2 regions of the Candidatus Protochlamydia phocaeensis genome follow, and region 2 is predicted to be linked to the other one. Evidence: riboswitches for the same ligand, from Rfam matches in the RefSeq annotation. Region 2 holds a riboswitch; the other holds the start of a gene.

Region 1 (4,880 bases), on a different contig from region 2:
CGATTCTTTTGCTTAGCAACAGAGTGGTTTAGAAGAATTATCAAATGAAGGAATAGTGGATTTAAAAATCAATATTCAAAAGCAGGCAAAAAGGCGATGGTCGTCTATTTATCCGCTTGAAGTAAAGATTTTAAAAATTTTTGATAATCTTTCGAGCAATTCACAAACCTAAACAAAAGAAGAAAGAATGACTCAAGAATTGACTTTTGATATATTTGGTTTAAAAGAACCTATTCTACAAGCGTTGCAAGAGGCTGGATTTAAAACGCCTAGTCCTATCCAAGCGCAGGCTATTCCTTTGATACTGGCCGGCCATGATATGATTGGCCAAGCCCATACGGGGACAGGAAAGACGGCTGCATTTGGATTGCCGGCTCTCCATTTGATCAGCGATCAGCCGAATGCGCAGATTCTCGTTTTAACGCCTACCCGCGAATTGGCCAGCCAAGTCAGCGATGAATTATTTCGCTTAGGCCGCCATTTAGGCATCCGTACAGCGACGATCTGTGGTGGAAAATCTTTTAAGCATCAAATTGAAGCTGCAAAGCGTGGAACACAAGTAATTGTGGCGACTCCTGGTCGTCTATTGGATCTTTTTGAATCTGGTAGCTTGCCTGGTTTTCAGCCTTCGCTTGTTGTTTTAGATGAAGCAGACGAAATGCTGGACATGGGCTTTTTGGAAGCGATCCAGAAAATTTTCACTTTCCTTCCCAAGCAAAGACAAACGCTCTTATTCTCAGCGACTATGCCAAGCCCTATTCAAAGGCTTGCCGGTTCGATTTTGAAAAAGCCGCAATTTGTTAGTGTCACTCAAAAAGAAACAACAAATAAAGATATTAAGCAGGTTTATTACGTCATTCGTGAAGAAGAGCGCGATGATGCGATTCTCCGTTTGCTAGATAATGACGAGCCGGGCAAATCGATTATTTTTTGCCGCACAAAAAAAGACGTAGACCGTCTGACTTCCCTGCTTGTGAGCTGTGGTTACCATGCCAGAGGTTTGCATGGAGACATGGAGCAGCCTCAAAGAGAAGAGGTGATTCGCCAGTTCCGCTCGGAAATGGTACGCGTGCTTGTTGCAACGGACGTTGCGGCGCGAGGCCTAAGCGTGTCTGATGTATCGCATGTATTCAACTATCACTTGCCGTTTGATCCTGCTAGCTATGTACACCGCATTGGACGTACAGGGCGTGCCGGAAATAAGGGCATTGCCAGCACATTCGTTACACTGCGTGAATGGCGCGACTTTCAGAGATATGAAAAGTTTATTGGTGCATCGATTAATCGCGCTTTTATTCCAACTTTGGAAGAAGCTAAGCAGTCTAAGCGTGCCCGTTTAGTCAGCAGCGTGCTCGCCCAGCCTGTTCACAATGAAGTCGAGCATGTATTGGCGCTCGTGAAAGAAATGGATCATCAAACATTAGCAGCTCACTTTATTTCCTTCGTCCTCAATCAGCAGTCTGTGCGTGGGCCTGACCAAATTGGCGTAGAGCCAAGAGGGCCAAAGAAAGAAGGAGAGATGAAGCCTTTTAATAATGAACATAAAAGAACGAACGGAAATCGGTTTGCAAGCAAAGAACCGAAGAAGTTTGGGAAAAGGTCTCATGGCGTTGGATCTTTTAGGGATAAACCTAAGGGGTTTTCCAAGCCAAAGGGATTTGCTAGTCGGCAGCGCGTAGAAAGATAATAAGCTTTAGATCTTATATCAGAAGCAAGGAAGTTTTCTTCCTTGCTTCTGAAAATTCTCTTAAAGATTTCATGGCCTATTCAAAATAAGGATCGCTTTAGATTCTCTAGTCGTTTGATAAGTAATGGCAACATCTTTGTCATTCACTTTTTGCAAAGCGTGGAATTTCTGGATGACTTCTCTCTAAAGCTAATGAGAAATTGTCCATTTTTTGTGCTGCAGTTCCGCATCAATAGATCTCATCAAATTTTTCGTTAAACAAAAGCCCAATGGTTGCACTTGCAAAGAGAGCTTATTGTCTTGATTGAAAGGTGTTAACCGAAAAATCAAAGGCATATTAGCTATTCCTATCCTTTATTTTATGTTCGCTTTAGCTGGATAGGAAAGCGCAGGCGCTTTCTACCTGCCGCTGCCTTTGGCTTGCAATGATACTGGAGTGCCCTTGAATGCTATTCGGATGAAAATAGCGGGCATCCTTGACATTTTTCGGATAAAAGGAAGGCGGCGTCACTTTTGAATCGGCAAAGCCTCCTTCAAATTCAAATTGAACTCCTTGTTCAGCAGCCCTTCTAATCTCTCGAATAATCTGTTTGCCCGCTTCGCTTCCCCAGCTGAAATCTTTATAGATAACCTCTTCATGATTTCCCCCTAAAGGCGATTGCACTAGCCATTTCCATATTTTCTGCTTCCAAGGGGCTAAAGCTGGATCGCACATAACTTTTGTTCCATAAAGAGGGGAGGAATTGGCATTAACCATTATCCGTTCGCCTTGAATGCCAGCATCGATGGCGTCTACAGCTAATTGAGACGCCAGCCATCCACCATTAGAAATTCCATGCGCATATAATTTTAGAGCGGGACGTTCTTGAAGAAGAGGCAGAACGGTATCCGTAATACGCTGGACCGCTTCTCCTTTCGAACAGTTTCCCTTTTTATCGACCTGAACTTGATAAATTAAGATGTCTTCTCCAACTTTTTGTTTGAAAGCCTTGGCATGTCCATCCATTTGGGATGCATGGCCATTTAAGCCATGAATCAAGACAACAATCCCTTTAGCTGTTTCTTTATTGCCTATGACTTTTCCATAATTAGGCGCGTGCTCAATGCGAGAGAAAAATGTTCCAATCGTAAACCACAAATCTTTGATTAAGCCAATCATTTTAGCAATGCCTACCGGTAGAGGACTCGTTTTAACAACTTTTTGTGCGTCAATATAATTCTCTTCTGTTGCAACAGGGGGAAAATGAGCCGCTTCCAATGAAGGACGAGAATAAGCAGAATAAGAAGCGACCGAATAGGGGAATGATAACATACAATTTTCTGTGTTTTGTTTATAAGTTCAATAAATTTTTAAATAATTGTAATTAAGATTAATTACTCTTGCAAGAGTTAATGTTAATGGTTTAATTTCTTGACTCTTATTTCTTTTGGGTTTATGAAATTAAGCGTTCATTTAGTAATTATGCGTATTATAGAAAAGTGCCTTCTATTTGAAGACTTCAAAAAGAAGGATAATAGGGAAACAGGTGTAAATCCTGTGCGGTTAGGCCGCTGTAACGAAGGACGGATGCTTAGTCATTTATGACCACTGCTTGTCGCGGGAAGGTTTTAAAACTCAACTAAGCCTATCGGATGATTTCGAAGCCAGAAGACCTGCTTTTTTATACCTATCAGATCTGATTAAGACGCTGTCTCCTTAAAGGCAGGATGGGGAAATGATTCGCTGATTTGACTTGGGAAAGAGGTCTGTTTAGGAATGTATGTGATGGACGCCTTTCAAGAGCTATCTCTTCGATCACCATTTTCCTCCGATGCGTAACATTAAACTTAAGCGACTTTGCTTTTTCGATAAAGCAGGAAAGGAAAAGGGTATGTCTTTGAATATCAATCCACTGGGATTTTTTTCGACTTTCAATCAGGAAATAAGGCATTTGGTTTGGCGTGAACCTTCGCCTTTTGAAGGGATTAACAACTTAAATGATTTAGAGCGTGTGCTTTTATCCGAAGGATGGAATCGGGATAAATGGAGAAGTTGGAAAAAAGAGATTCAAAAGGCTTTACTCCGCCATCAACAGGATCCGGCTGCGTTAAATGCGTTCTTGGCAAATTTGATTAAAGCGCATATTCATCGGGATCCCCAAGAGACGCTCCAATTTTTCTCTGAAGTATTGTCTCTTGAAGCGCTGGATTCAATCGCCCGCTTTAGGACCCAAGGAAGTGTCACTCCTTATCAGAATGCCTTTGAGTGGGCTGCCGAAAGAGCGGCGAGGTATCCGTTAAAGCCAGAACCGTCTTTTAATGAGTGGATATACCAAGAATGGAAAAGATGCCGCCCTCGAGTGATTTATTTTATTCCAAATTTAATCAATATTTTCCTTGGGGCTTTTAACTTTTTAGATACCCATAAAAAATTTACGACTTTATGGGAAAAACACATTCTCTTAGAAATTATTTACAAATTTTTCATTATTCCTTTTTGCCTCGTTCAAATTTTACAGCCCATTTTTATTGTGACAGCTAAAGTTTATTTGGTGGCAGGAGCGATTCTTGCTGCGGGAGGGCTTTTGGCTATTGCTTATCAGCGCTGGTTTAAGCCTATTCCGGATGAAATTGTCAACTGCACCAATTTAGACAAGCAAATGGACAGCGGGCTTATTGAGCCCAAAGTGGGACAAACGGAGCTGCTTACCAAACTGCTGTCCACTCTTATTACAGGAGCGAATGTCTTATTAGTGGGAAAATCCGGGGACGGGAAGACAACCTTATTCCACCAGCTTCTTCAATTAAAAAAAGAGGGGAAACTTCCCGCTGAATTGCAAGATCGTGTCAACTATGAAGTCGATTGCGGCCTTCTCATTTCCAATGTCAGTTTCGGACATTCCGAACTGATCAATCAAATTAAAGACCAGATTGGGGGGTATGAGAAAAAAACGCTCTTTTTAATGGATGAATTTGACCAATTGGCCAGCAATCAGGGGGCCTTTCAAGCCTTCAAAAACCACTTTTTACAGGGTGGCCCAAATGATCCTCAATTTATTGCTACAACAACCTTTAAAGAGTTTGAGAAAATCAAGAAGCTTGATGTAGACGGATCCTTTATGCGTCGAGTAGTCACGATTATTGTAGATGGGGAAGAGGAAGAACAAAACAAACTTGTTTTGGAAGAATTCGTCACTCGCGTTGAACCGACCAT
Region 2 (4,880 bases):
TAAATTACTGGACTGAATCGTTCCCAAATTCTGCTGGTTGGACTTGCCGTTGCATGCATCCTTATAGACAAGATAGGGATTTCCCGTTTCGATTTGCGATTCCAATATTTTAAACCAGACTTCTTGGGCCTTGAGCGTTTTGCGCGCCCGTCCTTCCTCTTCATAACGCGTATAAAGGGCTTCGAATTCTTCTCCCCAGCATAGATGCAAGCCGGGCGCCTCATTCGGGCAAAAAAGCGACCAATGGGCATTGGCTTCCACTCTTTTCATGAATAAGTCGGGAATCCATAGTGCAGTAAAAAGGTCTCTGGCCCGCACTTCTTCTTTGCCATGGTTCTTTCTCAACTCTAAGAATTCTACAATATCGGCATGCCAGGGCTCCAGGTAAATGGCAAAAGAGCCCTTGCGCTTGCCTCCTCCTTGGTCGACATAGCGCGCGGTATCATTGAAGACGCGCAGCATGGGGATGATGCCATTGGACACGCCGCCCGTTCCGCGAATATACGAGCCAGTTGCGCGGATACCATGAATGCTCAGGCCAATGCCGCCGGCGGACTGCGAAATTTTGGCGCATTGCTTGAGTGTGTCAAAGATGCCTTCAATGCTGTCATCCTGCATTTGCAGGAGAAAGCAAGAGGACATCTGTGGGTGGGGCGTTCCTGCATTAAACAGCGTTGGCGTGGCATGTGTAAACCAGCGCTCGCTCATTAAATGGTATGTTTCGATGGCCGAGTGGATATCGCTTTTATGGATGCCAATGGCCACGCGCATGAGCATGTGCTGCGGCCGCTCGGCGACCTTGCCATGCATTTTCAGCAGATAAGATTTTTCGAGCGTCTTGAATCCAAAATAGTCGAAGCCAAAATCGCGGTCATAAATGAGCGTGGAGTCCAATAGCTCTGCATGCTGCTGGACAATATCATAGACGTCTTGCGCAATGAGAGGCGCGCGCCTTTGCGTTTTGGGATCGGTATAATGGTAAAGATCATAAATCGTGCGCGAGAAAGACTTGTGCGTGTTCTTCTGCAGATTGGAGATGGCAATGCGCGAGGCGAGCAGGGCATAGTCGGGATGGGTGGCCGTCAAAGTGGCGGCCACTTCGGCGGCTAAGTTATCCAGCTCGCTTGTCGTCACGCCATCATAAATGCCTTCAATGACTTTCAAGGCCAACTGAATGGGATTGATATGGGCCGGGTCCAGTCCATAGCAGAGTTTTTGGATTCTTGCAGTGATCTTATCGAACTTGATCGGCTCTTTTCTTCCGTCTCTTTTGATGACAAACATGGTTTTTCCTTGGGGTTTTAAGAAATCCTCTAAGAGTTAGAAATCTTCAGACAAAGTGAAAACATGCGTATCTTTATGGGCAAGCACTCCCGACTTTTGATATTCGGAGACTCGCCGTTCAAAGAAATTGGTTTTTCCTTGAAGGGAGATCAATTCCATAAAATCAAAGGGGTTGGAAGCCTGGTAAATTTTAGAGCAGCCAAGAGCCACCAGCAAGCGATCAGCGACAAACTCAATGTACTGGCACATCAGATCGGCATTCATGCCGATCAGCTTGACGGGCAGCGCATCGACGACAAACTCCTTCTCAATCTCTACTGCATGCGAAATGATGTTCTGCACAACCTCTTCTGGAAGGGGATGGACAAGCTGGGAATAGAGCAGGCAGGCAAAGTCGCAGTGCAGGCCTTCATCGCGTGAAATGAGTTCATTTGCAAAGCTTAATCCCGGCATCAGCCCTCTTTTTTTGAGCCAAAAAATGGAGCAGAAGCTTCCGGAAAAGAAAATTCCCTCGACGGCCGCAAAAGCCACTAAGCGCTCGGCAAAACCGCCTTGGCTGATCCAACGCAAGGCCCAATGCCCTTTTTTGGATACGCAGGGAACCGTCTCTAGTGCGTGAAAGAGATATTTTTTTTCTTTCTGGTCTTTAATGTAAGTATCGATGAGCAGCGAGTACGTCTCGGAGTGGATGTTCTCGCTCATGATTTGAAAGCCATAAAAGCAGCGGGCTTCGGGATATTGGACCTCGTTCATAAAATTGATGGCTAGATTTTCGTTGACAATTCCATCGCTTGCCGCAAAAAAGGCCAGGACATGCTTGATAAAATGCTTTTCATCGGCATTCAATTTATGCTCCCAATCTTGGATATCAGCAGAGAGGTCGATCTCTTCGGCAGTCCAGAAACTGGCCTCGGCCTTTTTATACATGCTCCAAATAGCGGGATGTTTGATGGGAAATAAAACAAAGCGGTCTTTATTTTCTTGTAAGAGAGGCTCTACGCACTCCATATTTCACTCCTTGCTTTACGGCCATTTGACGCAATATGGTCTTGAGCGCCTAAATTTGCGTGCAAACGGTATCTTCCAAGCGATGGAAATCGCTTGAACCAAAATGATTTAGTTTTACAGAAAGGGAAAAATGGACTTGCTTGAAAGGAAAATAAAAGCGCAATGCTTAATGGCAATTCTTGAGCAAGTGTGTCGTTTCTCCCCATCCTGTCTTTAACGAGACAGTTCATCTCTTGCCGAGATGTGATGAGCATGAAAAAGCAGGTCTTCTGACTCCGAGTTCATCCTATCCGCTCCACCTTCCCGCTTTGCTAAACATTAAAAGCAGTGGCTTGATGAGCGTTCGTCCCTCGTTACAGCGGCGTCACCGCAGAGGATTTGCACCTCTTTCCCTATTCTCCCCTAGCCGTAGCTAGAGGCACTTTTTCACGAGCCTAAGGCCTTTTATTTCATTAGAAAAGTTCCAATGAAATCGGAGGTATTCATAACCCTTGCCTGGCAAATTTGTCAAGCCCGATTTGGGATTGGCAGTTCTTTGCGTTTGTTTCGAACTGGCGTACAAGCGATTATAAAAGCTGAATGCGTTTTTCAAAAAATGAAGAAGGTAGGAGAGCCAATGAATGCAAGCGCAGGATAAAGCTTTTTTGGAAAGAATTCTAAATCAATTGTCCGTCCGTTCAGCTATGAAGCCGAACAGACGGGAATGGAATTAAATCAATGATGGTGCCAGTGCTCATGCCAATGTTCGTGCCCATGATACTGCCAAGCGACATCTTCGTGATGGACAACCCAGTGGCGGTGCCAGCTTTCATGCCAGTGATTGTTCCAATAGCCGGTCCAATAGACCCTCCAGTGGGGATGATCGATATATACGCAACGGCCGCCGTCCCAATAACAGCCCTCTTCATTGACCCAATAGCCATTGTACCAAATATAGCGGACATTGTAATTGGGGAAATAAATGCTCGTATCGGCTGCTGCATAGCTTGGCCCTAGATCCACCCCGCCTATAGCAGGGTCATAATAGAAGACTTTTTCATATGTATTGCCGCTGCCATCGACAATAATGGCTTGAACAGGCTGGCGGTAAGCAATGGTAACTTGCGGTCCGAAGACCACGACCCCTGCTTGCATGTCAGACAAAAAGAGCATAGAGGCTGCAAAAGCCGCTAAGCAGATCCCCGCTTTTTTCATAGCTATCTCCGAGACTTATTGATTTTCCTTAATTCCAAATTACCGCAAGGGAAGTTTTTCGTCATGATTCTTTGTTATAACTGAATTTTGGTTGTCTTCTTTAGGTTTTTAAACTAACAACCAGAATAGTTTAAGGGGATTTTATTCTTTCTAACAATGAGAGAAGGGTAAAAAAATCCCAAACTCAGGTTGGATAAGTAAGACAAAATTTAAGGCTATATCCGGGAATATAGCCTTTAGGATAGCGATAGACGGGCGATTATGGTGTGCTCTTCTCCGTTTTTTTGCGCTCCAAGGCATCCAAAATGGCTTTTTTTAGTTTATCATAATCAATTGTATCGTCTTTATTCTCCACTTTGACGCCTTCGACAAAAATGGTGGGGGTAGACAGGTGGCCATTCATAAGACGGTTGCCATAAGCCGTATTCTTTTCAATCTGTACACGGTATTTTTCCATTTCGATGCAGTCTTTCAAGCGGTCTAATTGAATGGCCGGACTTGTCGCAGCCGCAAACTTTTGCAGTCTTTCGATTGTGGCCCAGTTCTCTCTTTCAGGTGGCTGGTTTTTGTAAATGTAATTCAAATATTTGAAGAAAAGATCCGCGTTCGGATACTCAGGTTCTTGATTGTAAACGCACCAAAGGGCAATGGCAGCTGGCATGGAATTGGGCAAAAAAGAGACAGGAATAACCGTATAGCGAATTTTATTGGTATTGATGAATTCTTCTTCAAGCTTGGGAAATGAGGCGTTGTTATAGCGCTTGCTGTCGGGGCATTTGGGCTCTAATAGAGCAACTACCTGCACAGGTGCTTTGGGGTAGCCGATGGTGGGCTGTCCTTGTATAGTTATGCTTGTTTGAGCAGGTGAGGAATCTGCTGCCAAGCTGGTCATAAAAAACATGGCTAGCAGTGAGGAAAGGGACGAGACGATAATAGACTTCATAGCGGCTCCTTAGGAAATCCAAGTTTACTTAAAGGAGTGTTATGGCAAATCGTCAAATGCGAGTAAATAAAAATTTGATAAAAAGCGCGGCTTGTCCGCTTCACGCCTACTGAGCATGCATGCACACTCAGTAGGCCTGAAGGCTGATTGCTTACATTAACCGTTCTTTTATCAATTCTAATCTCAAAACTCGATCGTGGGCATGGATCTGTGCCACGGCTATTAAAGTCTCTAGGCATTCCATTCTAGATTCTTCGGGAAGCTTTTTGAGTAGTTTGGCGACTTCTTCATCATACCTTTTCTGATTATTTGAAGTGACTTTAACGTCTAAGAGCTCGAACAAGCGGTTTGTATGCTCTGCAATTTCTAGCCACTTTTGCTTGACAGATAGCTTATCTAATTGAGCCACCTCTTCGGGTTTATTGGATAACCAGTTATTGACGAGCAGAAT

Evidence for each region. A riboswitch is a leader RNA that binds a small molecule or an ion and turns the genes downstream of it on or off. The one in region 2 is predicted to bind cobalamin.
Region 1: it holds a riboswitch for cobalamin, as region 2 does, so the genes downstream of both, BN3769_RS11755 (ATP-dependent Clp protease ATP-binding subunit) here and BN3769_RS12805 (ribonucleoside-diphosphate reductase small subunit) in region 2, are expected to answer to the same signal.

What each region holds. Positions count from the first base shown of each region.
Region 1 covers NZ_FCNU01000031.1:7,628-12,507, reverse strand. The annotation lists gene BN3769_RS11765 (DEAD/DEAH box helicase) at 188-1,687, shown strand; gene BN3769_RS11760 (alpha/beta hydrolase) at 2,058-2,999, opposite strand; cobalamin riboswitch at 3,148-3,362, shown strand; gene BN3769_RS11755 (ATP-dependent Clp protease ATP-binding subunit) at 3,559-4,880, shown strand, end outside.
Region 2 covers NZ_FCNU01000032.1:52,537-57,416, reverse strand. The annotation lists gene BN3769_RS12810 (ribonucleoside-diphosphate reductase subunit alpha) at 1-1,284, opposite strand, end outside; gene BN3769_RS12805 (ribonucleoside-diphosphate reductase small subunit) at 1,321-2,292, opposite strand; cobalamin riboswitch at 2,535-2,733, opposite strand; gene BN3769_RS12795 (hypothetical protein) at 3,007-3,486, opposite strand; gene BN3769_RS12790 (DsbA family protein) at 3,746-4,429, opposite strand; gene BN3769_RS12785 (ankyrin repeat domain-containing protein) at 4,581-4,880, opposite strand, start outside.